DNA from 4 places in the Yersinia hibernica genome. Region 1 is predicted to be linked to each of the others. Evidence: predicted binding sites of a transcription regulator. Region 1 holds the regulator's gene; each other region holds the start of a gene.

Region 1 (7,716 bases):
CGTACAACCCTACGACGACGAATACCAGTAGGGACGGCGATAACCATGCCAGACCTTGCTCAGCCAAGGGAAGATGCTGAGTCCATTCCGGCAGGAAATGGGCAAAAGTCGAGGCTTTTACCGCATCAAGGATACCGAACAGCAAACTGACCAACATGACTGGAGCCACGATACGGGAAGCATGATGCCACCAGCGCAAAGTGAAACTCATCAGCACCAGCACAATACAAGGTGGATAAATCGCCGTCAGCACTGGAATGGAAATCTGAATCAGGTGGCTTAGCCCCAAATTCGATACCATCATCGAGAAAATACCGAGGATAAACACCAATGTGCGGTATGACAGTGGCAAATACTGGGCGAAAAACTCTGCGCAAGCACAGGTTAGGCCGACGGCGGTCACCATACAGGCGATGAAAATCAAGGCGGCCAAGAACACACTGCCCAAACCACCAAAGGTGTGCTGAACATAAGCATGTAATACCACCGCACCATTTTGTGCCTCTGGCACCAGGCTACCACTGCTGGAACCCAGCTTAAACAAGCTCAGATAAACCAGAGTCAAACCAATACCGGCAATCAAACCCGCCCAGATGGTATAGCGCGTCAGTAACCCAGCAGAAACCACGCCACGTGAGCGGGCTGCATTAACAATGACAATACCGAACACCAAGGCCCCTAAGGTATCCATGGTCAGATAGCCATTGACGAAACCCGAAGAGAATGCGGCTTGTTGGTAAGCATCAGTGGCAGGAATCAACGGGCCGGCGGGCCAAATCAAGGCGGCAATACCCAAAATAGCCAGCGCCAGAATTTTCAGCGGCGCCAGAATATGCCCGACGGTATCCAGTAAACGCCCCGGATACAGCGAAATCCCGATGACCAGCGCAAAATAAACCACACTATAGATAAACAGTGGCAGCGGGCCATCACCGGTCAAAGGGGCAATACCCACTTCGAAAGAGACCGTGGCGGTGCGCGGGGTTGCAAACAGTGGCCCAACCGCCAGATAACAGACGGTAGCCAGAACTAGGCCCGCACCACGGCCGATTGGCGTACTCAGAGCATCAATACCGCCACCCACACGAGCCAGCGCGATAACGGTAATTACCGGTAATCCAACCGCAGTAATCAGGAAGCCCAAAGCGGCCCACCAAACATGTTCACCCGATTGTAAACCAACCATCGGTGGGAAGATGATGTTACCCGCGCCAACAAACAAGGCAAAGGTCATAAAACCTAATGCCATAATATCTTTAGATGATAAACGATGACTCATAGTGATGTGTGTTGCCTAGTTAAATGACCAAAAGAAAAAGTCCTAAGTTGTGGTCTTCCCGACGTGATGAAACGATACAAAGCTCTGATAAACGCAAACTCCGGCGGTTAATAAGCAATCAATTTCGTCAGTATGCAGTGTTTTTGAAGTTATTTGCAGGTGGAATAGGCCAACAACGGCGGTAAGTAGACCGTTTATAGCGGAGAAAGGCAAGTCTGGATCACAAAAGCAGAGCCTTCGTCCAGATAATTTAACCAAACCAGTCAATAATTCCAGATTTAGAAAAATACACGCCATATGATTTGTATCATTTATATCCAACTGTTAACAAATCAATCAGCAAAACCCAACTCTTTTCGAGTATGCTTCAGCATCTCAGGGGGCAGGGGCAAGTAGCCATCATGAGTCACACGTTTTTGCCCTTCTGGCGATAAAACACGCTCAAAAAAGGCCGCAGTCAGCGGCTCTAGCGGCTTACCCGGTACTTTATTGATATAAATATACAGATAGCGCGATAAGGGGTAGCGCCCATTTTTGACATTCTCGGCAGTCGGCATCACATAATCTTGGCCATTGGCAGCCAGTGAAAGTGATTTAACGCCGCTGTTTCGAAAGCCGATACTGGCATAGCCAATGGCATTTAATGAACCGGCGACCGCCTGCACCACGGAAGCCGACCCTGGCAATTCATTGATATTATTATCAAAATCACCATCACAGAGCACTCGCTGTTTGAAGAAACCATAGGTGCCAGAAGCTGAGTTTCGACTATAGCGCTGCAAAGATAGCGCCGCCCAACGTCCCGTCAACCCGAGTTCGCCAAAACGCTGAATACGCTGAGATTCGCCGCATCGGCGATTTTGCGAAAAAACAGCATCAAGTTGAGATAAAGTGATTTTATTCAGTGGGTTATCCTGATGAACAAAAACCACCAATGCATCTACCGCCACCGGGACAGCCAGCGGTGGATAACCATAACGTTGCGTAAATGCGGTGACTTCAGCAGCTTTCATTGGCCGGCTCATCGGGCCGAGTTGCGTCGCCCCTGCCGCCAATGCCGCCGGGGCGGTAGAGGAACCTGCTGCCTGTATTTGTAAGTTAACGCCGGGATAATGGCGATTGAAATCATCAGCCCATAAAAACATCAAGTTAGCTAAGGTATCGGAGCCGACACTGGAAAGATTACCGGACAAAGCATGAGGTTTTAGCGCCTGCACCTCTGCAACAGGCGAAACCGCGACAGGTAGTGCATAAGCCCCCCAGCAGCACCCGAGCAGAGCATGTAACAGTGCCAGTTTTCCCCATTTCATCAGCTTGGTGTCCATGCAATCTTAGGATTTGACTGCATTCTCGGTTAAAACCGGCGGAACAATCAACCGATTCGGCAAGGTAAAAATAAATCTCGTCCCCAAGCCGATTTCACTCATAATCTCCAAACGTGCCTCGTGATGGCTCAATGCATGCTTCACAATGGCCAACCCCAAGCCACTGCCCCCCGTCTGTCTTGAGCGGGCTTTATCCACCCGATAAAAGCGCTCGGTAAGACGCGGCAGATGCTCAGGGCCAATGCCCGGCCCATTATCACTTACCTGAAATTGTGCACCTTGTGCAGTGCGCTGCCAGCACACTTCAATCTTGGTGCCATTTGGTGTGTGATTGACCGCGTTATAGACCAGATTAGACACCGCGCTGCGCAGTTGATCTTCATTACCGAACACTTTGAGTTGCTCATTGATACGGAAAGTAATTTCATGACGCCCGTCGCTTAATGCTTGCACCTCATGCTGCAACATTTTCAGCATACGCGGAATATCGACCTGTTCATTCATATCTATACTTGGCGCAGCTTCAATTCGCGACAGCGTCAATAATTGTTTCACCAACCCATCCATACGTTTGGTCTGTTCCTGCATCGTCCCCAGAGCTTTATCCCGTAATGGCCCCGCCAACTCTTGATCGTGCATCATTTCCAGATAGCCCTGCAAGACGGTCAGAGGAGTGCGCAGCTCATGACTGACATTGGCAAAGAAATTACGCCGTGCCCCTTCGAGCTGGCGCATTTGGGTAACATCACGGGCCACCATCAGCAATTGCCCCTCAGAATATGGCATCACGCGGAACTCAACGTAATAACCATTATTCAGTTGCAGGGTCAATGGGCGGGAAAACTCTTGCTGCTGTAGGTACTGACTGAATTCAGGGTAGCGCAGCAAGTTAAGAATATGCTGGCCATTATCTTCCGGCCAACGGAACCCCAGCAATTGCTGCGCCAAACCATTACACCAGAAAATATTGCCATCAATTGTCGTCATAACGACTGCATCAGGTAATGATTCGGCACCGCTACGGAACCGCTTGATAAGTAAAGCCAATTCACGCCGCCGCCGCCGGTTGCGCAATTGCATCTGATATAAGCCGTAAAATAAAGGTTCCCAGCTCCAGCGCCCCGCAGGCGGAGTCATGCTGCGGTCTAACCACAGCCAATGAGATAATTTGAGTTGGTTATAGAAATTCCAGACCAGCGCCGCGATAACTGAAACCAATAATAGCCAAGGAAGGTGCCCGATAAAGGCACCTAACAATAATGCGGGCAGACAAAAAAGGGCCAGCTCTAACGCCAGCGTTTTCCATGATAAACGTTCTAACACAACGAATTCTCCGGCACTGAAAACTCAGTAGCGCGTTGAGAAACGGTATCCGGTTCCCCGGACAGTTTGTACCATTCTGTCATGGCCATCAATTTCAAGCGCCTTACGTAGCCGACGAATATGCACATCAACAGTGCGGTCTTCTACATAAACGTTAGTGCCCCAGACATAATTAAGCAACTGTTCCCGGCTGTAAACTCGCTCAGGATGGGTCATAAAGAAGTGCAATAACTTAAACTCGGTCGGCCCCATATCTAGCGCTTGCTCATTGGCCATCACTCTATGCGAGGAAGGATCTAAACTTAACCCTTGCATTTCAATCACTTCTTCAACTGCCATTGGTGAGATCCGGCGCATAACAGCTTTGATGCGCGCCACCAATTCTTTGGGTGAAAAAGGTTTGGTAATGTAGTCATCAGCTCCCACTTCCAAACCGCGCACTCGGTCTTCCTCTTCGCCACGGGCGGTCAACATCATCACTGGGATATCGCGGGTCAGCGCTTCACGTTTCATGTGTTTAATAAACTGAATACCTGAACCTCCAGGTAACATCCAGTCCAATAACACTAAATCGGGGAAAGGCTCCGATAAACGAGTCACTGCACTGTCATAGTCCTCGGCTTCTAACGGTTGGTAGCCATTCTGTTCCAACACAAAACACACCATCTCACGGATGGGGGCTTCATCTTCAACTACCAGTATGCGTCTTGCCATCATTAACCCTGCCAGTAAGTTAGTGGTCACTACTTGATTTCGGAAGCCATTATGCGTCACTTTTATGACATTTTTATGAAAAACATCGCGCTCTTGCAAGCAATAAGCATAGTGAAAAATTTCATGATAATTGTAAAATGCAGCACTCAAGTTTGCGAGGCGTCTCGGAGATTTCTCTCTCCCCCTGCTTTTGGCCGCGACATCCGGCGGGCAACGTTTATAATCAGCGCCATTATCTTAGAAAGACCACCTGCCATAGCGGGAGATTTATGCGCATTATTCACACCTCTGACTGGCATCTAGGCCAGCATTTCTTTACCAAAAGCCGTGCGCCTGAACATCAGGCCTTTTTGCACTGGCTTATTGAACAAATTGAAGAAAATCAGGTTGATGCGCTGATTGTAGCGGGTGATATTTTTGATACTGGCTCGCCACCCAGCTATGCCCGTGAGCTGTATAACCGTTTTGTCGCCGAACTCCAAGCAACAAGTTGCCAGTTGGTTGTGTTAGGGGGGAATCATGATTCAGTAGCAACACTGAATGAGTCTCGGGGTCTGCTTTCTTATTTGAATACCACCGTCATTTCTTGCGCTAATAGCAATCTGGATCAACAAGTTATTATTCTGAAAGACCGTCAAGGCCAACCAGCGGCCCTACTTTGCGCGATTCCTTTTTTGCGACCACGCGATTTAGTCACCAGTCAGGCCGGTGAATCCGGTGGGCAAAAACAACTGGCATTACAAGAAGCTATTGCCGCTCACTATCAGGCGCTTTATCAGCGGGCAGTGGTACAGCGCACTGAACTAGGGTTGCCCCTACCTATTATTGCCACCGGGCATTTAACCACCGTGGGGGTCACCACCACCGACTCGGTGCGTGATATTTACATCGGCACATTGGATGCTTTCCCGGCTCAAGCTTTCCCCCCGGCGGATTATATTGCGCTGGGCCATATCCATCGCGCTCAGCAAGTGGCAAAAACCGAGCATATCCGCTACAGCGGTTCCCCCATCGCGTTAAGTTTTGATGAGTTGGGCAGAGAAAAAAGTGTCTATTTGGTTGAGTTTGCTCAGCAAGCTTTAGCATCAGTGACCCCACTCTTCATCCCACAATTTCAACCAATGAAACTCGTCAAAGGCGATTTGGCGCAAATAGAGCAACAGCTAGCCGAATTTGCTCACCATCAGGGCTTACCGGTATGGCTAGATATCGAAGTCGTAACACAGGACTATCTCACTGATATTCAAAGGCGAATACAGGCACTGGCTGCGGAACTGCCAGTGGAAGTGGTACTACTACGGCGCAGTAAAGAGCAGCGCAATCACAGCATTGAACGCCAAGAAAAAGAAACTCTCAATGAGCTAAATGTCACGGATGTATTTGAGCGCCGGTTGGCGCAAGAGGCGGATTTAGCCGAGCCACGCCAAGAGCGCATGCGCCAAATGTTCAATCAAGTGGTGGAGGACATCACACAAGGTAAAGATGCTGCAGAGGAACAACTGACATGAGAATTTTAAGTTTACGGCTGAAAAATATTAATTCTCTACAAGGTGAATGGAAGATTGATTTCACTGCAGAGCCCTTTGCCAGCAGCGGATTATTCGCTATCACCGGCCCGACAGGGGCGGGTAAAACCACGCTGCTTGATGCCATTTGTCTCGCGCTATACCACCAAACTCCGCGTTTGAATGTCACTCCTAGCCAAAACGAACTGATGACTCGCCACACTGCGGAGTCGCTAGCTGAAGTTGAATTCGAGGTAAAAGGAACACGTTATCGCGCGTTCTGGAGCCAGCGCCGTGCCAAAAATAGCCCGGAGGGAAATCTACAAGCCCCTAAAGTTGAGCTGGCGCTGTGTGAAGATGGCAAAATCCTGGCGGATAAAGTGCGTGATAAGCTTGATATGATTGCTGCGATCACCGGACTGGATTTTGGCCGATTCACCAAATCGATGCTGCTATCTCAGGGGCAATTCGCCGCGTTCCTTAATGCCGATGCTAATGACCGCGCGGAATTATTGGAAGAATTAACCGGCACCGATATCTATGGGCGGTTATCTGAACATGTTTTTGAACAGCATAAGCAGGCCAAGCTCGCGCTAGATACATTGCACCAACGTGCCAGTGGTATTGAGCTTCTTAATGAAGAACAGCGTTTAGCTTTAGCACAACAATTAGATGCACTCAGTGAACAAGAAAAACAGTTCACCGCAGAGCAACACGTGAATCAAAACCAAATAAATTGGCTCACCCATTGGCAACAGCAGCAAAAAAATGTACTCGAATATCAACAACAACAGCAGCTCATTGAGCAAGAATATCAACAAGCACAGCCCGAACTGCAACGACTGGCCCGCAGTGAACCCGCTGAAAAGTTACGCCCCTTATTGCATGAGCGCGCACGTAGCCTACAGGATTTGCAGCAGATACAACTGCGTGTTACCACACTGACAGCACAACAAAAGCAACTTCAGACACAACTTACACCACTAGCCCACGCACTGGAACAGGCCAATCTTGCTCGCCAACAGCAAGCAGCTAGGCAGCATGAACAAGAAACACTGATCGAGCAAAAAGTCGTTCCACTGGATAACATTATTGCTCAACAGCAGCACGCATTAATGCTACTTGCCACACAACTACAGCAGTTACGCAGTAAAGAACAGCATGTTAAACAACAAGTTGAATTAAATGAGCAACAGTTAAAGCAAACCCACCAGCGCCAGCAGCAACTGACGGAGTATACCCACCAGCATGCTCATCATCAGCACTGGGAAAAAAATCTACCCTTGTGGCGAGAGCAATTTCGCCAATTACATATTCAGCAAAAACAATTGGTTGAAAGCGAGCAGCAATTACAGCAAGAAGTCGCATTGCTCAGCTCCTTACAACAGCAAATCGCCACACTAAATGAACAAGAAAAACAACAGCAAACCGCATTAGCCCAAGCCAATGCTCAGGCGGGCAGCATTCAGCAACAATTGTCAGCACTTGAACAGCAACAACCTTTAGCACAATTACACCAACAGCTGTCTGAACTCCAGCAACAGCGGCCAGTGCGACAGCAATTAGCCGC
Region 2 (7,716 bases), 2.1 Mb from region 1:
ATTCGCCAATCAGGCTAAAAGAGAACGCCCATAAGAGGGTGGTAATGACCAGTAAAAACACAGTAAATTGGCTCTTTGAGGTGATAAAGTGCCATTGTAGCGGAAGCGGAAGACAATTTTCAGCTGAAGTGGGTTTACATGAGGTTAACAATTGACCACATGAATAACATTCACCCCTCAGCCAGTGACTGAAATGATGCTATAGCGGCTAAGCTGGGGATGGAATGAGCGCCCCCCTGGAGCGCACCGCGCCCGCAGTTACACCCCGGCACCAATAATGGTCAAAATCAGTGGTGTGGTCACCGCCGCAAGCACGGTAGACATCACTAAACTGGCGGCGGCAGGGCCGGTCAGCACATTAAATTGACGTGACATCAGATAAACATTGACGCCAGTGGCCATTGAGCCCAGCAAGACCACCACCTGGGTTTCGAGTGCCGGTAAATTCATGGCCCACGCCAGTGCCCATATCACCATGGGTTGCACGATTAGCTTAAGTACACAAATGGCACTGCTGATTTGCCAACCTTCACTCACCCGGTATTCCGCCAGCCCCATGCCCAGTACAATCAATGATAATGGCGGTGCCACCTGCCCTAACAGGGTGACGGGCTGGTCGATAACCGGCGGAAGTTGCAAGCCCGTCAGGCTAAATAAGGTGCCCGAGATAATCCCAATAATCAATGGGTTAGTTAGTACACTGCGGGCTGTTTTGGCAAAACCGGCTAACGTCGGTGAACCATTGCGCGCCCACTCCACTGAGATAGTCACTAATGTCCATAAAATCAGGCCATTAAACACCAAAACCAGCGCCACCGCCGGGATAGCTTTTTCGCCCAACATCAGGGTGGCGATGGGCAGCCCCAGCATCACATTATTGGAAAAAATCCCGCCGAGGGCAAACACTGAGCCGGACACACCATCAAGATGAAACACCCGGCTGGCGATAACTCGTCCAATAATAAATACCACCAAACAGCTACCAAAAAAGGCAATCAGCAGACGCGCATCAACTGCCGGGCGCTCGGAGAAATCGCACATCATACGAAACAGCATTGCGGGTAAAGCAAGGGAGAAAACAAACCGAGTTAAGCCATCCGTGATAGTCGACGGCCACTTGCCAAATCGCACCAAACAGTACCCCAGCGCGAGCAACACAAAGAGCGGAGAAGACAAAACAATCTGGTGCCAGAGCGAAATAACAAAGGCGGGCATGGTTTACTTCCTGTCAAACCGGGCCAGGTGAGCCCGTAAATGTAAGAATGGCTGACCGGTTTATTATAGTGGGCAGGAATAACTTATAGGATGGGGTCAGCAGCCGGTAAAATTTGTCCCTATCAAATCTATACGGTCAGTACAGAGGCAGTCAACGCCCCAATTTAACAATTCCTGCGCACGCGCAGGTTGGTTGACGGTATACACCAAAATATGCAGCCCTGCGGCTTTGAGTAAGGCCACCCGCTCGGCCGTCAATTGTTTGTGGTTAATATGCAAAGAAACACAATCCAACTCGCGGGTCATTGCCTGCCAGTTATCATCCCATTTATCCAGCAATAAACCGCGCGGTAGCTCAGGGGCGGCCTGCTGTGCTGCGGCTAATGCATCAAACGAAAAGGAGGATAATAACGGCGGTATCACCTGACTTTGCCACAATAGCCGAGCAGCCAGCGCAATGGCCCGACCGGTGGGGGTTTCAGTGCCGGTGGTCGGTTTAATTTCAATATTCGCGGCCATACCATACTGGGCGCAGCGAGCGGCCACCTCTGAGAGCAATGGCAAGCGCTCACCGTGAAAGGCCGGGCTGTACCAGTCACCAACATCCAACTGCAGCAGCTTTTCCCAGGGTAAATCGCCCGCCACCCCCCAGCCGTTGCTGGTGCGCTCTAGGGTGTCGTCATGCAGGAGAAATATCTGGCCGTCTTGCGATAATTTGGCATCAAACTCAATCATTTTATGGCCATGACGCGCACCAACATCAATCGCCGCCAAGGTATTTTCCGGTGCTAATGAGCCGCCGCCCCGGTGGGCAACAATAGTAGGATAAGGCCAGTTTTTACTCATGATTCCATCCGTAATCCGCTGTCTGAATCAAAAAAGTGCAGCGCCGTGGGCGGCAGATATAAATACAGTATACTGCCCGCCGCAGGCATTTCTTCATGAGATAACCGGACGATAACACCCTGCCCACCCCATTGCCCATGGGCTAAATTATCCGCCCCTAATAATTCGAGCGTTAATAAAGCCAGCGGGATACCCTGCGCTGACGTTGTTGCCTGAATATGCTCCGGGCGGATACCCAGGGTCAAGTGCCGGGAAGCCCATTGCGGCCGTGGCACCGCCAACGGGAGTGCCACACCATCTGATAAAATAAAGTTACGCCCATCCTGACTCACCGTTCCGGCTAGCAAATTCATGGCCGGTGAGCCAATAAAGCTGGCGACAAACAAGGAGGCTGGCCGTTGATAAACCTCACTTGGCGTGCCAATTTGCTCTGCCACACCTTTGTTCATCACGATAACTCGCTGGGCTAAGGTCATGGCCTCGACCTGATCATGGGTCACATACAAACTGGTGGTTTTCAGGCGGCGATGCAATTGTTGCAGTTCAAGGCGCATCTGCACCCGCAGCTTGGCATCCAGATTGGAAAGCGGCTCATCAAAGAGAAATACCGCGGGTTCGCGCACAATAGCCCGGCCCATCGCCACACGTTGGCGCTGACCACCTGAGAGTTCGCGTGGCTTGCGTTGCAGCAGTGGTTGTAACTCCAGAATGCGGGCCGCTTCATCAACGCGCTGGCGGATCTGCTCTTTGCCAAAACCGCGAATTTTCAAGCCATAAGCCATATTGTCAAACACACTCATATGGGGATACAGCGCGTAATTCTGAAAGACCATGGCGATGCCGCGATCTTTGGGTTCTAAGTCAGTTACCCGTTGATTATCAATATAGATATCCCCACTGGTGGTGCGTTCTAGCCCGGCGACCATGCGCAGTAATGTTGATTTACCGCAGCCGGACGGGCCGACCATCACGATAAACTCGCCATCCGCAACATCTAAATCAATCTGTTTTATCACCGGCGTAACGCCGTCATAAGATTTGGTGACTGCTTGGAGCTTTAAACATGCCATATCAGATTACTTCTCGCTGTCTACCAGGCCGCGAACAAACCAGCGCTGCATCAGAAGGACCACCGCGACCGGTGGAATTAAAGTCAAAATCATTGCTGCCATCACCTGATTCCACTGGGTTGGTGCGCCAGAGGTGGAAATCATGCTTCTAATTCCCGCCACCGCCGTCCCCATCGAAGCATCACTGGTAATCAGGATTGGCCAGAGATATTGGTTCCATCCATAGATAAAAGTGATAACAAACAGTGCCGCCAAATTGGTTTTGGAGAGCGGCAAGACGATGTCCCAGAAAAAGCGCATCGCACCCGCGCCATCAATTCGCGCGGCTTCCAATAACTCATCTGGCAGAGTCATAAAGAACTGACGGAATAAAAATGTGGCGGTCGCCGAGGCCATCAACGGCAAGGTGAGGCCGGTGTAGCTGTCAAGCATGTTCAGGTTGGCAATAACTTGAATAGTCGGGAAAATACGCACTTCCACTGGCAGCATTAAAGTGAGGAAAATCAACCAGAAAAACAGATTGCGCAGCGGAAAGCGGAAGTAAACAATGGCATAGGCAGACAACATCGACACCGTGATTTTGCCGACGGTAATGGCAAACGCCATCACAAAACTGTTCAACAGCATCAGTCCAAAAGGCGCACTATTATTACCCACACCGGCATGCCAGATATGGCTGATATTTTGCCATAGATGCGGGCCAGGAATCAGGGTCATCGGCACCTGAAATACCTGTGTGTCATCCAAGGACGCGGCGACCAAGGCCACATACAGCGGGAACAAAATCAGTAACACGCCAATAATCAGCATGACATGGCAGAAAATATCCAGCCCACGGCGATTCTCAATCATTGGTAACGCACCTTACGCTCAACAAAGCGGAACTGGATAATCGTCAAGCCAATCACCAGCAACATCAGAACCACCGACTGCGCCGCTGAACTGGATAAATCCAAGCCAGCAAAACCTTCACGATAAATTTTATAAATTAGGGTGGTGGTGGCCTGCATCGGGCCGCCGCCAGTCGCCGCATCAATCACCGGGAAAGTATCAAAGAAGGCATACACCAGATTCACCACCAGCAGGAAGAAACTGACCGGTGAAATCAGCGGCAAGACCAAATTGAAGAAACGGCGAACCGGACCGGCACCATCAATAGCCGCGGCCTCAACCAATGAGCGCGGAATCGACTGCAATGCAGCAAGGAAAAACAAGAAGTTATAACTGATTTGTTTCCACACGGAGGCCAGCACCACCAGAAACATCGCCTGCCCACTGTTTTGCGCGTGATTCCAGTTGTAACCCAGAGTGGCAAGGACGTGAGTTATCAACCCCAGCCCGGGATTGAACAAAAATATCCACAGCACCGCTGCCACTGCGGGGGCAACGGCATAAGGCAAAATCATTAAAGTTTGATAGATACGGCTGCCGCGCAGGACGTAATCCACCATCGCGGCGAGGAACAGTGAAACAGTCAGACCAATACCCGCCACCAACGAACTGAAAATCAACGTGGTGTAAAACGAGGCCAAATAATATTCATCATGAAACAGCGCAATAAAATTACTCAGCCCGACAAACTCGCTAGATAGGCCAAATGGATCCAACATTTGCACCGAATACCACAGCGCTTCACCCGCGGGCCACAAGAAGAAAACGGCGGTGATGGCCAGTTGCGGTAACACCAACAGGTAAGGTAGCCAATGACAGGAAAAACCGGGACGGGAAGATGACATAAAATTAACCGTTTATCGAACAGGGTATTGATTACCACCGCAGTGTTAACCAAAACGTCATATCTAATTTGGCGTTACTGACATCGGCCGTTTGCGAGGCAGCGCACCGCCCCACACGGCCGAATAAAATAGCCAAAGAATATTATTTGTTTGCTTGCTCAAAGCGACGCAGCAGCACATCACCCCGCGTTACCGCGGTATCCAGTGCTGCCTGAGGCGTCTTCTTGCCAGTCCAGACACCTTCCAACTCTTCGTCTACCACGGTACGAATCTGTGGCATATTGCCCAGACGCAAACCTTTGGTGTACGGCAAAGGCGGCTTGTTCAGCATTTGGCGAGTCGCAACATCAGCACCTGGATTTTTATCATAGAAGCCCTGCTGCTTAGTCAGCTCATAAGCGGCGGTGGTGATTGGCAGATAACCCGTTTTTTGGTGCCATTCGGCGGCAATTTCTGGTTTGGCCAAGAATTGCAAGAATTCAGCCACGCCCTTATAAGTGTCTTTATCTTTACCGTCCATCACCCACAAACTGGCACCACCAATAATGGCGTTTTGCGGAGCATTCTTGGCATCGGCGTCATATGGCATCATCCCAACACCGTAATTAAACTTGGCGTAGTGGCGAATATCCGCCAGTGAACCGGAGGAAGCGGTGGTAATCGCACAATCACCATTATAAAACTTGGCGGTTGATTCATCCTTGCGGCCAAAATAAGTGAAATCGCCTTTCTTGTTCATGTCCGACAGCAATTGAATATGTTTAACCTGCACCGGCTGGTTGAACACTAATACCGCATCAGTGCCATCAAAACCATTATTCCGGCTGGCGATTGGTTGGCCATGCCAGGCGCTGAAGTTTTCAATTTGAATCCAGCCCTGCCAGCCGCTGGCGTAACCACAACTTGAACCCGCGGCACGTAATTTAGCGGTATCTTCAGCCAGCTCTTGCCAAGTTTTAGGCGGTTTATCTGGATTCAAACCCGCTTTCTTAAATGCATCTTTGTTGTAATACAGCACCGGGGTGGAGCTGTTAAATGGCTGGGATAATAAATGGCCAGTTTTAGCATCGGTGTAATAGCCGGCAACCGTTGGCACAAAGACGGATTCATCGAAATTGATATTAGCGTCTTTAAAGACCTGGAATACCGGCTTGATAGCTTTACTGGCCATCATGGTTGCGGTACCCACTTCATAAACTTGCAAAATCGCCGGTGCTTTCCCTGAACGAAAAGCCGCAATACCCGCCGCCAAACTCTGTTCGTAGTTACCTTTATAGACCGGTACAATTTTATAATCAGCATGCGACTGGTTAAAACGATCGGCTAACGAATTCACTTCCACACCTAACTCACCCTCCATCGAGTGCCAGAAAGGAATTTCAGTTACCGCCAGCGCATTGGCACTCAATGCCAAGGTCAGCGCGACACAAATTGATGTTTTACCAATAATGTTGTTAAACATATCTTGCCCCTGAATAAATCTGTATGGCTCACCTCAATGAACTGCGGCGGATGAGCGAAATAAATCAGTTTTTGTTCGGAAGCAAACATGACACTGTTTCATGACAGAAATATCGCTTTTAGATGGCAGAAAAATGACAAGAAAATCAAAAAGGATACGTGATTATCTTAAGCGACGAATTAAGTGACTGCTTTAGAGAAATCCATTGATAATTTAAAAAATATAATCAAACAAAAGAAATAAAAATTTAAACATAATTAGAAAGTTATTAACTCATTTAACTTAAGTTAATTTTCTTTCCTTAATTTAGCCATACCATTATTGAACCTCTTCTGTCAGACATGTTACTGTTCTCTCGCCTTGTGGGGCACGGTATTAATACGACTATATTAACACCCTCATTATTGTCGTTATATACCCATAAAAAATACCAAAATAATAACCCAATTCATGTCGAATGGGTTTTACATAAAGGACTATTAGGTATCCATAATGAAAAAGACTCTATTATCAATTGTAACTATGGCCGCATTAGTTAGTAGCGCAGCAGTTTATGCACAAGCGCTAGAAAAAAATATTCAGGTTGAAGCGGAAGTTCATTCCGTCGTCAGTATGAACAAAGCCGATGGTACCCCAATCGATAAAATCAAGCTTAACTATGACGTTCAAAACAACGACGGCACTTATACTCACACTGAAAATATTAAAATAAAGTCAGCAACTGCGAATAAAGTTAACATTTCCATGCCTGACACTTTCGAATTGAAGGACAAAGATGGTAACCACGAATTTACCGACCATAAAGTAACATTAGGAGGTAAAGATATGAAGCCAAGTTTGAAGGCTGTATCTTTCGATTTAGATACTGCTAGTAATGATACTGATCTTGACTTAGTCATAAGTGCTAAACAGCCTGATAGCGCCCCTGCTGGCATATACTCTGGCATTGTCAAACTGGTGATTGAAGAAGAAAATTAATTGCCCTTTTAACAAAAAAACATTGGCGCAAAACATTTATGTTTGCGCCAATGCAACTTAATGAAAATTAAAATATCATTAATACCATCCTTTAATAAAGGGAGTGAAAATGAAGAAAGTACTATTTTCAACTTTAGTTCTGGCAACACTGATTAGCAGCACTAATGTTCATGCAGCATCATCACAAAGTAAAGATATTCAGATTGAAGTAGAGGCCGAAACGCGTATTACTCTGACTAAAGCTGATGGCGCGCCACTTAATGAGATTAATCTCACGCCCGAACATGGTGGAATGGGATACAAAAATATAAACAAAAAATATGCGCATGCTGAGAATATTACAATAAAAGCTATTGGTGCTAAAAAAGTTAGAGTTTATCTCTCAAAAAAATTCTCCTTGATTAATAAG
Region 3 (7,716 bases), 1.8 Mb from region 1:
GAAGTCTTTACCGGTTCACCGGGCAAGTTCGTATCGCTGAAAGACACCATTCGTGGTTTCAAAGGCATCATGAACGGCGACTATGACCACCTGCCGGAACAGGCGTTCTACATGGTTGGCACCATTGAAGAAGCAGTGGAAAAAGCCAAGAAACTGTAACGCTGTTGACTGGAGGGTGACATGGCTGCAATGACTTACCATCTGGATGTTGTGAGCGCCGAGAAGAAAATGTTCTCAGGTGTAGTGCAAAAGATTCAGGTGACGGGTAGTGAAGGTGAACTGGGGATTTACCCTGGCCACGCCCCACTGCTCACTGCCATTAAGCCTGGCATGATACGTATCGTTAAGCAGTTCGGTGAGGAAGAGTTTATTTATCTTTCTGGCGGCATCCTTGAGGTGCAACCGAGTGTGGTGATCGTATTGGCTGACACTGCTATTCGCGGAACTGATCTGGACGAAGCTAAAGCGCTGGAATCTAAGCGTAAAGCCGAAACTCATATCAGCAATTCCCACGGTGATGTCGACTATGCTCAGGCATCCGCAGAACTGGCGAAGGCGATTGCAAAACTACGTGTAATCGAACTGACCCGGAAAGCGATGTAATTTTATATTTTATGGGTTTTTAATCCATTGATTTATAAAGTTATCATATAAAGAACGATAGAATGCCAATTGGTGAAAACTGATTGGCATTTTTTTATCTTTAATGAGTGAATGCTTCAAATCAGCTCACCCCACTTCTTCTGCATTTAACTAAGTCTCAGCTAAACTAAAAGCGTTTCTTTCTGAAAACTCTTGTTTCTTGTCGTAAAATAAGTGGTAAATGACCCGCGTGAGTGAATGTATTTTGATAAAAACAGGTCATAAAACGTCGTCGATCGCAGACACTTTTATCTGCATTTTTTTATTACCTGCTCCGTCGCTACAACCCTTTAACCATGCGGGTTAGATACGTTTTTCGCTGAGAAATATGTAGTAATTATTTCGCTAAACAGGTTTACTTCCGTCTATTAATTTGGAGTTATCAGGTTGCTTATGTCTAACAGCTCAATGAGTGTGGTCATCCTTGCCGCAGGTAAGGGGACTCGTATGTATTCCGACCTTCCTAAGGTGTTGCACCCGCTGGCCGGTAAGCCGATGGTTCAGCATGTGATTGATGCTGCCATGAAATTGGGGGCTCAACATGTTCATCTGGTTTATGGACACGGTGGCGAGTTGTTGCAGAAAACACTCACTGATCCGGCATTGAACTGGGTGTTACAGGCCGAACAGCTGGGGACTGGGCATGCGATGCAACAAGCGGCACCACATTTTTCTGATGATGAAGATGTCCTGATGCTCTACGGCGATGTGCCATTGATCTCCGTTGATACTCTGCAACGGCTGTTGGCAGCGAAGCCACAAGGCGGCATTGGCCTGTTGACGGTGAAGCTGGATAACCCTAGCGGTTATGGTCGCATTGTGCGCGAGAATGGCGATGTAGTGGGAATTGTTGAGCATAAAGATGCCAGTGATGCAGAGCGCGAAATTAATGAAATCAACACTGGGATTTTGGTCGCCAATGGTCGTGATTTAAAGCGCTGGTTATCACTGTTGGATAACAATAATGCCCAGGGCGAGTTTTACATCACTGATATTATTGCGCTGGCCCATGCTGATGGTAAGAAGATAGCGGCGGTGCATCCGGCTCGTCTGAGTGAAGTTGAAGGTGTTAACAACCGCTTGCAATTGGCAGCTCTTGAACGTGTATATCAATCCGAACAAGCTGAGAAGCTATTATTAGCTGGCGTGATGTTACTGGATCCGACACGCTTTGATTTGCGTGGAGAATTAACACATGGCCGTGACATCACCATTGATACCAATGTCATCATTGAAGGCCACGTGACTTTAGGTTCGCGGGTGCGTATTGGTACCGGGTGTGTGCTGAAAAACTGTGTGATTGGCGATGATTCAGAAATCAGCCCATACTCAGTATTGGAAGATTCTCACCTAGATGCGCAATGTACTGTTGGGCCATTTGCTCGTCTGCGCCCGGGCGCTGAGTTAGCGGAAGGCGCACATGTTGGTAATTTTGTTGAAATCAAGAAAGCCCGCTTGGGCAAAGGGTCTAAAGCGGGTCATCTCTCCTACTTAGGTGATGCTGAGATTGGTTCTGGCGTAAATATTGGCGCAGGAACTATAACTTGCAACTATGATGGAGCTAATAAGTTTAAAACTATTATTGGCGATGATGTCTTTGTCGGCTCAGATACCCAACTAGTGGCTCCCGTCACTGTGGCAAACGGCGTTACTATCGCGGCAGGTACCACGGTAACCCGTGATATCGCTGAAAATGAATTAGTTCTCAGTCGAGTTAAACAAGTTCATGTTCAGGGGTGGCAGCGCCCGGTTAAGAAAAAATAATTTATTAAAACAGTCCCTTCAATGCTATTTATTTTTCATTGAAGGGATGTTTTGCCCTGTGTTTTCGGCTTGTGCATTTATGTTGAGAATACAGAACAAAACATAATAATCCCCAACTCTACAGGCTCGGGGAACCCGGGAAATCCGGAAAATCAGGTCACTGACATCGACAAGGCTCTTAAAAAGCCTTACATAGGAACAAAACAGATGTGTGGAATTGTTGGCGCAGTAGCGCAACGTGATATCGCTGAGATTCTGATCGAAGGTTTACGTCGTCTTGAATACCGCGGCTATGACTCTGCGGGTTTAGCTGTAGTTGATGCAGAAAGTAACCTGACGCGCTTACGGCGCTTGGGTAAAGTTCAGGCACTGTCTGATGCGGCCGAACAGCAGGCAATACACGGCGGCACCGGGATTGCACATACCCGCTGGGCTACCCATGGCGAGCCATCAGAGGCGAATGCACACCCTCATGTTTCAGATTATATCTCTGTGGTTCATAACGGTATTATCGAAAATCACGAACCTTTACGTGAATTATTGATCAGCCGTGGCTACCGTTTCAGTTCTGAAACTGACACCGAAGTTATTGCTCACTTGGTGCATTGGGAGCAACAGCAGGGCGGTTCTCTGCTGGAAGTGGTTAAGCGCGTTATTCCGCAACTACGTGGTGCATACGGCACGGTGGTGATGGATAGCCGCGACCCAAGCCGCTTGATTGCTGCGCGCTCAGGTAGCCCGCTAGTGATTGGTTGTGGCGTAGGTGAAAACTTTATTGCATCCGACCAATTGGCTCTGTTGCCGGTAACTCGCCGCTTTATCTTCCTGGAAGAGGGCGATGTGGTTGAAGTGACTCGCCGTAGCATCACGATTTTTGATAAGCAGGGTAATACCATTGAGCGCCCTGAAATTGAATCTCAGGTGCAATACGATGCTGGTGACAAAGGTGAATATCGTCACTATATGCAAAAAGAGATTTATGAACAGCCAATGGCGATTAAAAATACGCTGGAAGGCCGTTTAAATCATGGTGCCATTGATTTGTCGGAGCTTGGCCCTAAAGCTGATGCACTGCTGACTGATGTTCAGCATATTCAAATCATAGCCTGTGGTACATCTTACAACTCTGGCATGGTTTCCCGCTATTGGTTTGAAGCACTGGCTGGCGTTCCTTGTGATGTTGAAATTGCCTCTGAATTCCGCTACCGCAAATCGGCGGTGCGCCCTAATAGCCTGCTGATTACCTTGTCTCAATCCGGTGAAACCGCGGATACACTGGCTGCTCTGCGTTTATCAAAAGAGTTAGGATATTTAGGTTCACTGGCGATTTGTAACGTCGCCGGCTCTTCTTTGGTGCGCGAGTCAGATTTAGCGCTGATGACCAAAGCGGGCACCGAGATTGGCGTGGCCTCGACGAAAGCTTTTACCACACAGTTGACGGTGTTATTGATGCTGGTGGGGCGCATCGCTTTACTGAAAGGCGTTAAAGATAGTCAGGTGCTAGAACACAAAATTGTTGAGGCACTGCAGTCTTTACCGGTTCAGATTGAAGGGATGCTGTCGAAAGATAAAGACATTGAAGAATTGGCGAAAGATTTTGCCGATAAACATCATGCATTATTCCTTGGCCGAGGTGACCAATACCCGATCGCGATGGAAGGTGCGCTGAAGCTGAAAGAGATTTCTTATATTCATGCGGAAGCTTATGCCGCCGGTGAATTAAAACATGGCCCACTGGCATTGGTGGATGCCAATATGCCGGTGATTGTGGTCGCGCCTAACAATGATTTACTGGAAAAACTGAAGTCCAATATTGAAGAAGTGCGTGCACGCGGCGGTTTGCTGTATGTATTCGCTGATGAAAATGCCGGTTTTACCAGTAGTGAATTGATTAAGATTGTGCCATTGCCCCATGTTGAAGAGATTATTGCGCCAATCTTCTACACTGTGCCGCTACAGTTGCTGGCTTACCACGTCGCGCTGATTAAAGGCACTGATGTGGACAAACCGCGCAACTTGGCAAAATCTGTCACTGTTGAATAAGCAGAAATAGATATTTGACAGTAAAAGCCGGCTAAAAAGCCGGCTTTTTTAATGGGCGGAAGTTTCGGTATTTCCCCGCAGAAAAGAATAACCTCAAATATCCACGGTGAGTTTGACCAATTGCATCACAAATGGGCGCACCATCATCACGCAGCAAAAAGCCACTGGCATTGCCAAAGAGTAGGCTTTCAAAACACTCCACAAATATCCTGAATGAAAACCGCTTTGTATTCCCACGATAGTGGCGCACATAAAAAGAGCCATAATAGCCGCCATGAAAAAAGCGAAAATGAAAGGGGTATATCGGCGATGAAGTTTTCTGCATTTTTTAGGTTGGATTGAATTCGTGGGTTTAGTGTTATTCATAAGATATATATACCTTTCACTTTGGGCTAATTACCGTACAGGCGCGAGTTTGTAAGAGTTAGAAATAAATCCCTGGCCGGATATCTCCGGAATTCATCTGTATCAAGAAAAGGAATTAAACATTGCTCGCTATGCTGGCGAGACTATAGACACACTCTGACATTAAGTTGATAATATCAACTAATTATCCATAGTAAGGTTGATTTTGTCAACTAATTGAGGCGGGATGAATTGTACATTAGCCGTTGAAATATTTGATAGACAGCATGAATTGCTGCATCTTTTTCGTTCGATTACCCGCAACCGCATGGAGTCAGTTCATCCTGACCTCACATTCAATGAAATGCGTATTTTGATCCACGTGGGCCGCAATTCAGGTCTAACGCAAAAAGAATTAGTAGATCGCAGTCATACCGACAAAGCACAAATGGCTCGTATGCTGGCGAGTCTTCAGGATAAAGAGTTATTGGAGCGCAGCCCGAGTGAAAATGACAAACGTGTTCGCTGTCTTCACTTAAGTGACCAGGGGAAACAGCTGTTTGTGCGGCTAAGAGATTTACAGGAGCAGGTCGCCAATGAGTTATTGAAAGATAGCCCGGAGGTTCTGCAAAGGCAGCTGTTGGAATTATTGCAGCAAGTTCATCGCAATATCACTCATCCCTGTTAAGCTGCAATAAAAACCGAGAGGTTGATCCTGATACTTTGTTTAGTCTTACCCGCTGCCAGCAAATAAAAAAGCACCTAGGATGATTATCAGTTAGGTGCTTTTTCCTGCTGTAAGTAAGTGCCACTTTTAATCGCAAATCATAAGCAAATTCTGCAGAGATTATCAACCGGGCCATTTTTGTATGAGTAACTTAATTACTCTGCTGTAAGACATCAGACGTGAAGAAAAGAAAACAGACTGTTGCGGATGAAATAAGCGTTTTTTGCTTTATACCCCCTCTAATGAGAGTTGGAATATCTAAACGGAGAAAGTTAAAAATATATATTATTCATGAGCTTATTTTGTTTTTGTTTGTCTGTCATATAACTGTAATATTTCGTACATTTTTCTGTCATTAAACTGTCCTATTTTCCCTCCTGCACCATACTTAATCTGATGAAAACAATTTAAAGTTGATTCTAATATCCCATTAGGAGGGATTATGAAACTGATGCGTACCACCGTAGCCAGCATTGTGGCAGCGACTTTATCTATGACCACCGTGTCCGCGTTCGCTGCTGCAAGCCTGACAGGTGCAGGTGCGACATTCCCCGCGCCGGTGTATGCCAAGTGGGCAGATTCTTATCAGAAAGAAACAGGTAATAAAGTTAACTATCAGGGGATCGGTTCTTCCGGTGGCGTGAAACAAATCATTGCCAATACTGTTGATTTCGGTGCTTCTGATGCGCCATTGGCAGACGAAAAACTGGCCGCTGAAGGTTTATTCCAATTCCCGACTGTGATTGGCGGTGTGGTGCTGGCCGTTAATATTCCTGGGATTAAATCCGGTGAGTTGACATTAGACGGTAAAACACTGGGTGATATTTATCTGGGCAATGTGAAAAAGTGGAATGACCCCGCTATTGTTAAGTTGAACCCGGGTGTTAAATTGCCAGATCAAAATATTGCAGTGGTGCGTCGCGCTGACGGTTCCGGCACTTCATTTGTGTTCACCAGCTACCTGGCTAAAGTCAACGCCGAATGGAAAGAAAAAATTGGCGCAGGCTCTACGGTTAACTGGCCGACGGGTTTGGGTGGTAAAGGTAACGACGGTATCGCCGCCTTTGTACAGCGCCTTCCGGGCTCTATTGGCTATGTAGAATATGCTTACGCCAAACAGAATAATCTGGCTTATACCAAACTGATTTCTGCTGATGGGAAACCCGTTAGCCCGACCGAGCACAGCTTTAGCTCTGCGGCGAAAGGTGTCGACTGGAGCAAAACGTTCGCTCAAGATTTAACCAATCAAAAAGGTGATGATGTCTGGCCAATCACCTCAACAACTTTCATTTTGGTGCATAAAGTTCAGAAAAACGCAGCTAACGGCGTTGAAGTGCTGAAGTTCTTTGACTGGGGTTACACCCATGGCGCTAAACAAGCCAACGAGCTGGATTATGCAACATTGCCAGCAGAAGTTGTTGAGCAAGTCCGCGCCGCTTGGAAGACACAGATTAAAGACAGCAGCGGTAAGCCAATTTTTTGATTGAACCTGTAAATTGATTTATTAGATACCTTAAACCCAAAGTCATTGGAGTTACAGGTAGGCGGCAAGTGAACAAATCCCGATGAGCTTACTTGTGTAAGTGATTCGGGTTTGTGAATGCAACCAACACCCCGGCAACTTCAATTACGACGGGTCGGATGAGAAGAGAGTCTATGGCTGCGAATAAGCCAACTATCAAAGCACCGAGTAAATACGGTGATATTATCTTCAGTGCGCTGGTTAAATTGGCGGCGCTGATTACCCTATTTCTGTTGGGCGGCATTATCGTTTCATTGATTATTGCTTCCTGGCCAAGCATTGAAAAATTTGGTTGGGCCTTCTTGTGGACCAAAGAGTGGGATGCCCCGGCTGAGCAGTTTGGTGCTTTAGTCCCCATTTACGGCACCGTGGTCACCTCTGTTATCGCCTTGCTCATCGCGGTTCCGGTCAGTTTTGGCATTGCTTTGTTCTTAACTGAACTGGCACCGAACTGGCTAAAACGCCCACTGGGAGTTGCGATTGAATTGCTGGCCGCAATCCCTAGCATTGTTTACGGTATGTGGGGTTTGTTTGTCTTCGCCCCGCTGTTTGCCCGTTATTTTCAAGAGCCGGTTGGCAATGTTATGTCAGGTATTCCGATTGTGGGGGTGCTGTTCTCTGGCCCTGCATTTGGTATTGGTATTTTGGCTGCCGGTGTCATTTTAGCCATCAT
Region 4 (7,716 bases), 2.0 Mb from region 1:
TGGGGTGGCAATTGCTGAAATCCGCTCGCGCCAAACGCGCGGCTCCAGAGGATGAGATGCCGGTTGTGCTTGCCTCGCGTGGCCGGACTTTCTTGCGCGGTTTTCTGACTAATTTATCTAACCCTAAAGCGGTTATCTATTTCGGCAGCGTATTTTCACTGTTTGTTGGCGACAATGTCAGTGCTGGCGCGCGCTGGGGCTTATTTGTCCTGATTGTGGCCGAAACTTTCGTGTGGTTCAGCATTGTGGCCTGTGTTTTTGCCCTGCCAGTGATGCGCCGTGGTTATCAGCGGCTAGCCAAATGGATTGATGGCTTGGCCGGGGTGCTATTCGCCGGTTTTGGCATCCACCTGATATTGTCGCGCTAATGCATTTCCCAACTGACGAGTGACTCAGTTGGGGCGTGTCCGGCTGTTTTATACTTTGCGGGCGGTGGCCAGTAGCGCGCCGACCAGCATAAATAAGCCACCAAAGATCCGATTTAATAATTTCATTTGCTGCGGTGATTTAATCCAGCCAGCAATTCGTGTTGCCAGAGTGGCATAGCCAATCATCACAATGATATCGACAATCACACTGGTGCAACCAAGAATCAGATATTGCGCCACCTGCGGTTGATGTGGCAGCACAAATTGCGGGAATAGCGCGGCCAGAAAAACAATACTTTTCGGATTCGTCAGGTTAACAAACACCGCGCGTTTAAACAGTTTGCGCCGTGGCATACTGTTCGCCAGTGCATGCAGGTCTAATGCCCCCGCAGCGCGCCATTGTTGAATGCCAAGCCAGATTAAGTAAGCCGCACCAAGCCATTTTAATATTTCAAATGCCAGTAGCGATTGTGAAATCAGTGCGCCAAGGCCGACACCGACCAGCACAATATGCACCGCGAGGCCAAGCTGTAATCCGCAGATTGAGGCAACCACTCCGCGCGTACCATGGCTAATGGCGGTACTCATGGTGTTAATTGCACCTGAACCGGGGGACAGACTGAGGATAAGTGTCGTCAGCAGATAAGTTAACCACCAGTCTAAGGTCATTGGCAAAGTTCCCTGAATGCGTAAATTTATGCCACAATACTCTATTGCTAATAGTTGTGCTATGGCTCACAGAATGACTATTTGTTCACTGAACAGCGAGCGACGTTATGCCGTTAGATAATCATATGAATAACTGGTTGACCCGCGAGGAGCAGTTTGCTGCTTTTGTTAACGGCCCATTGTTAGATTTCTGGCAGCAGCGGGAGGAAGATGAGTTTATCGGGGTTGATAATATCCCTATTCGCTATGTCCGTTTTTGCGCGCCACAGCATACTCGCGTGGTGGTCGTGGTGCCTGGCCGCATTGAAAGTTACGTCAAATATCCTGAAGTGGCTTATGATCTCTTTCAGCAAGGCTATGATGTTATAGTGTTGGATCATCGTGGTCAGGGCCGATCTGGGCGGATGCTGGCGGATCATCATCGCGGGCATGTGGTAAAATTTGACGATTATATTCAGGATTTTGCGCAGCTCGTGCGGCGCGAAATTACCGATAGCCATTATGAGTCTCGTTTTGCACTGGCCCACTCTATGGGCGGCGCGATTCTGACGCGTTTTTTGGCCAGCGAGCCAACCGCGTTTGATGCTGTGGCGCTCTGTGCTCCTATGTTTGGCATCCATTTGCCGATGCCGGGCTGGCTGGCTCACCAGATTGTTGACTGGGCGGAGGGGCACCAAAAACTGCGGGATTATTACGCGATAGGCACCGGCCAGTGGCGGCCGCTACCCTATCTGGTCAATATGCTGACTCATAGCCGCGAGCGCTATCGCCGCTATCTGCGCCAATATGCTGATACTCCTGAAATCCGCGTTGGTGGGCCAACCTATCATTGGATTCGTGAAAGCCTGCTGGTGGGGGAGCAAATTATCGCCCAAGCAGACAAAATTACGACACCGGTTCTGTTATTACAGGCCAGTGAGGATCGGGTGGTACATAACCCGGCCCAAGATGCATTTTCTCAGGCAATGACTCTGGCGGGGCACCCTTGTGAAGGGGGGCAGCCTAAGTTAATTAAAGGCGCACGCCATGAGATCCTGTTCGAGCGGGACACCCTGCGTGCCGAGGCGTTAAGCGCAATATTGCACTTTTTTGCGCAATATTAACCTTCTTTGCAACATAAAATATTGTCTGCAACATAAAACAATCCGTCGGCCCTTAAACCCCGACGTCACCAGAGGTTAGAACATACCGCTATGTATCATGTTGTTGCTTCCGATTTAGATGGCACTCTGCTATCACCTGACCATATTCTGACGCCTTATACCAAAGAGACACTTAAGCTGCTGACGCAGCGTGATGTGCACTTTGTGTTCGCGACTGGCCGCCACCATATTGATGTCGCGCAAATCCGTGACAACCTGGAAATCAGCGCTTTTATGATTACCTCCAATGGCGCGCGCGTGCACAACACCGCCGGGGAGCTGATTTTCAGTCATAACCTTGATGCGGATATTGCGCGTGATTTGTACAATATCGAACATTACAATCCTGATATTCTGACCAACGTCTATCTGAATGATGAATGGTACATGAACCGCGAAAGCCCCGCACAGGAAGAGTTTTTCCGCGAATCGGTGTTCAAGTATCAGGTGTTTGAACCGGCATTGTTGCCGACAGATGGGGTATGTAAGGTTTATTTCACCTGCGAAGATCACGATAAGTTATTGATTTTGGAAGAAGCCATCAATGCGCGTTGGGGCGATCGAGTGAATGTCAGTTTCTCCTTCCCAACCTGCCTGGAAGTGATGGGCGGTGGTGTTTCCAAAGGCCATGCGCTTGAGCAAGTGGCGAAAATCATTGGCTATTCATTGAAAGAATGCATCGCATTTGGCGATGGGATGAATGATTTGGAAATGCTGTCTATGGCGGGCAAGGGCTGCATTATGCGCGATGCCCATCAGCGCCTGAAAGATATGTTGCCGAATCTGGAAGTTATTGGTTCGAATGCTGATGATGCAGTCCCCCATTATTTGCGAAAAATGTTCTTAGGGACTGATAAATAAAATATTTCTATTAATAATAACGTGGCGCACAGTTGCATTGTGCGCCATTTTATTCAGTTATTTCAGACAACTCACTTACTGGTGTTGCCCCTGTTTTTGCAGGAACTGCACACCTTTATCCGGGAAGTCGGTGAAGACTCCGTCAACCCCAGCCTGATTATAGATAATATCGAACAGCTGATTCACATCCGTGGCGTATTTCGGCAGCTTATCCGCACGAATGGTGTATGGATGCACCATCATATTATTAGCGTGCGCATCTTTGACCATCCCGGTCAGCTTGATGTTATCCGGTGTTGAAGTCTCCACGACCAGCATATGATAGTCAGGGCCGATGCCGTCAGCATACTGTGCCACCTGTTTCATCGCGCCGGGTTTGAACATCCAGTCATAGCTATAATTAACCCACTGACCATCAGGTTTCTGCTCGTAGGTTTCGTTCCAGTCGGTATAAGCCACCAGTTGAACCAGTTTCAGGTTCATGCCCATCTTCGGTTCCAACTCATTCTTGATGCGCTTTAATTCATTGGCATCAAAGCATTGCAGATAAACTTTATCGCCTTTGGTGGTGTAACCGTACTGTTTCAATACTTCCAGCACTTTGGTGGAAATATCTTTCCCTTCCTGTTTATGGAACCATGGTGCTTTGATTTCAGGATAGATACCGATGTTTTTACCGGTTGAATGATTCAGCCCCTGAACAAATTCAATCTCTTCCTGGAAAGTGTGTACACGGAAGTCAGATTTGCCCATGGGGAAACGGCCCGGGTAGCTCTGTACTTTGTTACCATCTTTACCAATATCAAAGCCTTCGGTAAATTTCAGTGACTTGATTTCCGGTAAAGTGAAGTCAATGGCGTAATAGCGGCCATCTTTACGGGCGCGGTCTGGGAAGCGCTCGGCGACATCTGTCACGCGGTCGAGATAATGGTCATGCAGCACCACTAACTCATTATCTTTGGTCATCACCAAATCTTGTTCAAGGTAATCAGCACCTTGCGCATAGGCCATGGCCTTGGCGGGCAGCGAATGCTCAGGCAAGTAGCCACTGGCACCGCGGTGCGCGATAACCACTTTATCGGCTGAGGGTTTGGTGAGGGGAGATTTTTCCGCCGTAGGTGACTCTGCCGCGTAGGCCATACCAGCGACTGAAGATGCCAAAATCATACTCGCTACCAGTGATTTTATGTGGGTTTGCATTGATAGTGCTCCATTTATCAATTTCAGGGTATGAAAAAGGCCGTGTCGCTATTAATCCATAGATAACGGCACAGCCCAGGTATAACTTAACTAGCGAAACTTATAAATCCTGCTTTCTCGCCATCTCTTCGTGATGTTTTTTCTCACTAAGCATCACCACGAGCAACAACAACACCGCTAAGATACTGCCGCCAATCATCACCATAAAGCCACCGTCCCAACCGAAGTAGTCAACGGTATAACCGACGATAGCACTGGCCGCGACCGAGCCGCCCAGATAACCGAATAAACCGGTGAAACCTGCTGCGGTACCGGCCGCTTTTTTCGGCGCTAATTCAAGGGCATGTAAACCAATCAACATGACCGGGCCATAAATCAGGAAGCCGATAGTGATCATACACGCCATATCGATACCGGGGTTCCCGACTGGGTTCAGCCAGTAAACAATGGTGGCGATAGTCACTAACGTCATAAAGAACACACCGGTGGCACCACGGTTGCCTTTAAACACTTTGTCGGACATCCAACCGCACAGCAGTGTTCCTGGAATACCAGCGTATTCATACAGGAAATAAGCCCATGAGGATTTATCCAGCGCGAAGTGTTTCACTTCTTTCAGGTAGGTCGGTGACCAGTCGAGGATGCCGTAACGCAGTAAATAAACAAAAACGTTAGCAATGGCGATATACCACAGCAATTTGTTAGGGAATACATACTGCATAAAGATTTGCTTGGCGGTCAGCTCTTCTTCGGCTTCTTTGGTGTAGTCATCTGGGTAGTCGTTTTTGTACTCTTCAATGGGTGGCAAGCCCACGGATTGAGGAGTATCACGCATCAGACCAAAGACAATTAATGCCACCAAAATGGCACCAAAAGCAGGCATATAGAGTGCGGCTTTCCAGTCATTGAACCAGGCCATCCCCAGCAGGAACAGCAATGGCGGCAAACCGCCACCCACGTTATGGGCGCAGTTCCAAATGGAAACAATTCCGCCGCGTTCTTTCTTCGACCACCAGTGCACCATGGTACGGCCACATGGCGGCCACCCCATCCCCTGGAACCAGCCGCACAGGAACAGCAGCACAAACATTATGGCGATACTGGATGTTGCCCATGGCACAAAGCCCATAAACAGCATCACGGCCGCAGAGAGAATCAAACCGGCAGAGAGAAATACTCGTGGGTTAGACCGGTCAGAAACCGAACCCATGATGAACTTTGAGAAACCATAAGCAATAGAAATACCGGATAGTGCGAAACCCAGATCCCCGCGCGAGAATCCTTGTTCGATCAAATACGGCATGGCCAGAGTAAAGTTTTTACGTACCAAATAGTAGGCAGCGTAACCGAAGAAGATACCCATGAAGATTTGCCAGCGTAAGCGGCGGTATGTGGGGTCAACCTGGTCTGCGGGGAGCCTTGCCACATGTGGCGCGGGCTTAAAAATACTCAACATGAGTGCCTCCGATGGCTTTTTGTTGTTTTTTTGACTCCGGGATAGCCTGGTATCTATCCGGTGGTTAAACGGTATTCGCTAGCTAAATAGCAAAGCGACTGTCGTTTATGTTCCATAACGAGCGCCATGCTAGATAAATTTGCGTAACTTATCTGTGAGTGATGGCGCATTTGTTACAGTTATATGAAAGCGGCGGCAATTTTGAGCGATTGGTTAACATTTTGAAACTGGTAATGACAAATTACCTGTGACTTTGATCACAATCATGGTTTTTAAACACCATGTTACTTTCGTTTTTGGTTCGTTTTTGTTCCTTATCAAACAATACCCCTAAAGACTGTGGCTCAATAGACTCATAATTAGCCGCCTGGCGGCTGTCTGATAATGTGGGGTCTTTCATGACGAACAGTTCTCCTTACACAGAAACGGATGTCATCATCATTGGTGGTGGTGCGACCGGGGCCGGTATAGCTCGAGACTGCGCCCGCCGGGGTTTAGCGTGCACACTGCTGGAGAGACATGACATTGCCACCGGGGCAACGGGGCGCAACCATGGCTTATTACACAGTGGTGCGCGTTATGCAGTGACCGATGGTGAGTCCGCCCGTGAATGTATTGAAGAAAACCGGATTCTGAAACGCATCGCCCGCCATTGTATTGAGCAAACAGATGGTTTGTTTATCACCTTGCCGGAAGACGCGCTGGAATATCAGGAACAATTTATTGCCCGCTGCCAGGAGGCGGGGATCGAGGCCGAAGCCATTGATCCGCAACAAGCATTACGGCTCGAACCTGCGGCCAATCCAGCACTGATTGCCGCCGTGCGGGTGCCGGATGGCACGGTAGACCCCTTCCGCCTAACCGCAGCCAATATGCTGGATGCCCGTGAGCACGGGGCTAATGTACTCACTTATCATGAAGTTATCGGTTTATTGCGCCAAGGTGATCGGGTGAGTGGGGTGCGTGTTTTCGATCATAAAAATCAGCGCCAATATGAGATTCATGCCCAAATCGTGGTTAACGCGGCGGGGATCTGGGGTCAGCACATTGCAGAATACGCTGATCTGCGAATTCGCATGTTTCCAGCCAAAGGCGCGCTGCTGATCCTCGGCCATCGGATCAACAACATGGTGATCAACCGCTGCCGCAAACCGGCGGATGCCGACATCTTGGTGCCGGGCGATACCATTTCATTGATCGGCACCACCTCCACACATATTGAATATGATCAGATAGATAATATGGTCGTCACGGCGCAAGAGGTGGATACCTTAATTCGTGAGGGGTCAAAACTTTCACCGCAACTGGCGCAAACGCGCATTTTACGCGCTTATGCTGGGGTTAGGCCGCTGGTGGCCAGTGATGATGACCCTTCCGGGCGCAATGTGAGCCGCGGCATTGTATTACTCGACCACTCCAGCCGTGATGGGTTGGAGGGCTTCATCACCATTACCGGCGGGAAATTAATGACTTACCGGCTGATGGCGCAATGGGCCACTGATAAAGTCTGCGAAAAACTTGGCGTGACGGCGGCCTGTACCACGGCCCAAGAACCCCTGCCCGGTTCACAGCAGTCAGCGGAACAGACGCTCAGCAAAGTTATTTCCCTGCCGGCCAGTATTCGCGGCTCGGCGGTTTATCGCCATGGTGACCGCGCGACACAATTGTTAGCTGGAAACCGCTTGGATAACAGCTTGGTCTGTGAGTGTGAGGCAGTGACGGCCGGTGAAGTACGCTATGCCATTGAATCTCTTTTCGTCAATAACCTGCTGGATTTACGCCGCCGCACCCGTGTGGGCATGGGGACTTGCCAGGGCGAGCTTTGCGCTTGCCGCGCGGCGGGTTTACTCAGCCGCTTTAAGGTGGCGACCCCACAACAATCCCGCGAACAACTGGTGCAGTTCCTTAATGAGCGCTGGAAAGGTGTGCGGCCAATAGCCTGGGGTGATGCTTTACGCGAAAGTGAGTTTACTCATTGGGTTTATCAGGGTCTTTGTGGCCTGGACGATAGCCCAAGCAT

What was found. The regulator PhoB, encoded in region 1, activates phosphate uptake and scavenging genes when phosphate is short. The targets are predictions, from matches to a motif close to CTGTCATAAAACTGNCNNAT.
Region 2: the regulator PhoB is predicted to act here: its motif matches at 6,417-6,436, upstream of ugpB (sn-glycerol-3-phosphate ABC transporter substrate-binding protein UgpB).
Region 3: the regulator PhoB is predicted to act here: its motif matches at 5,871-5,890, upstream of pstS (phosphate ABC transporter substrate-binding protein PstS).
Region 4: the regulator PhoB is predicted to act here: its motif matches at 5,867-5,886, upstream of glpT (glycerol-3-phosphate transporter).

What each region holds. Positions count from the first base shown of each region.
Region 1 covers NZ_CP032487.1:2,948,208-2,955,923, forward strand. Annotated here, with positions in the region: gene brnQ (branched-chain amino acid transport system II carrier protein) at 1-1,279, opposite strand, end outside; gene D5F51_RS13950 (PstS family phosphate ABC transporter substrate-binding protein) at 1,612-2,589, opposite strand; gene phoR (phosphate regulon sensor histidine kinase PhoR) at 2,611-3,927, opposite strand; gene phoB (phosphate response regulator transcription factor PhoB) at 3,952-4,641, opposite strand; gene sbcD (exonuclease subunit SbcD) at 4,911-6,149, shown strand; gene D5F51_RS13970 (SbcC/MukB-like Walker B domain-containing protein) at 6,146-7,716, shown strand, end outside.
Region 2 covers NZ_CP032487.1:271,524-279,239, reverse strand. Annotated here, with positions in the region: gene D5F51_RS01320 (carboxylate/amino acid/amine transporter) at 1-61, opposite strand, end outside; gene D5F51_RS01315 (AEC family transporter) at 259-1,215, opposite strand; gene ugpQ (glycerophosphodiester phosphodiesterase) at 1,312-2,061, opposite strand; gene D5F51_RS01305 (sn-glycerol-3-phosphate import ATP-binding protein UgpC) at 2,058-3,131, opposite strand; gene ugpE (sn-glycerol-3-phosphate ABC transporter permease UgpE) at 3,138-3,983, opposite strand; gene ugpA (sn-glycerol-3-phosphate ABC transporter permease UgpA) at 3,980-4,867, opposite strand; gene ugpB (sn-glycerol-3-phosphate ABC transporter substrate-binding protein UgpB) at 5,010-6,329, opposite strand; gene D5F51_RS01285 (CS1 type fimbrial major subunit) at 6,822-7,307, shown strand; gene D5F51_RS01280 (CS1 type fimbrial major subunit) at 7,417-7,716, shown strand, end outside.
Region 3 covers NZ_CP032487.1:4,725,365-4,733,080, reverse strand. Annotated here, with positions in the region: gene atpD (F0F1 ATP synthase subunit beta) at 1-159, shown strand, start outside; gene D5F51_RS22095 (F0F1 ATP synthase subunit epsilon) at 181-603, shown strand; gene glmU (bifunctional UDP-N-acetylglucosamine diphosphorylase/glucosamine-1-phosphate N-acetyltransferase GlmU) at 1,036-2,406, shown strand; gene glmS (glutamine--fructose-6-phosphate transaminase (isomerizing)) at 2,614-4,449, shown strand; gene D5F51_RS22645 (DUF2798 domain-containing protein) at 4,543-4,815, opposite strand; gene D5F51_RS22075 (MarR family winged helix-turn-helix transcriptional regulator) at 5,042-5,482, shown strand; gene pstS (phosphate ABC transporter substrate-binding protein PstS) at 5,964-7,004, shown strand; gene pstC (phosphate ABC transporter permease PstC) at 7,178-7,716, shown strand, end outside.
Region 4 covers NZ_CP032487.1:237,053-244,768, forward strand. Annotated here, with positions in the region: gene rhtC (threonine export protein RhtC) at 1-368, shown strand, start outside; gene rhtB (homoserine/homoserine lactone efflux protein) at 417-1,037, opposite strand; gene pldB (lysophospholipase L2) at 1,145-2,140, shown strand; gene yigL (sugar/pyridoxal phosphate phosphatase YigL) at 2,231-3,040, shown strand; gene glpQ (glycerophosphodiester phosphodiesterase) at 3,116-4,240, opposite strand; gene glpT (glycerol-3-phosphate transporter) at 4,341-5,696, opposite strand; gene D5F51_RS22560 (hypothetical protein) at 5,938-6,096, opposite strand; gene glpA (anaerobic glycerol-3-phosphate dehydrogenase subunit A) at 6,095-7,716, shown strand, end outside.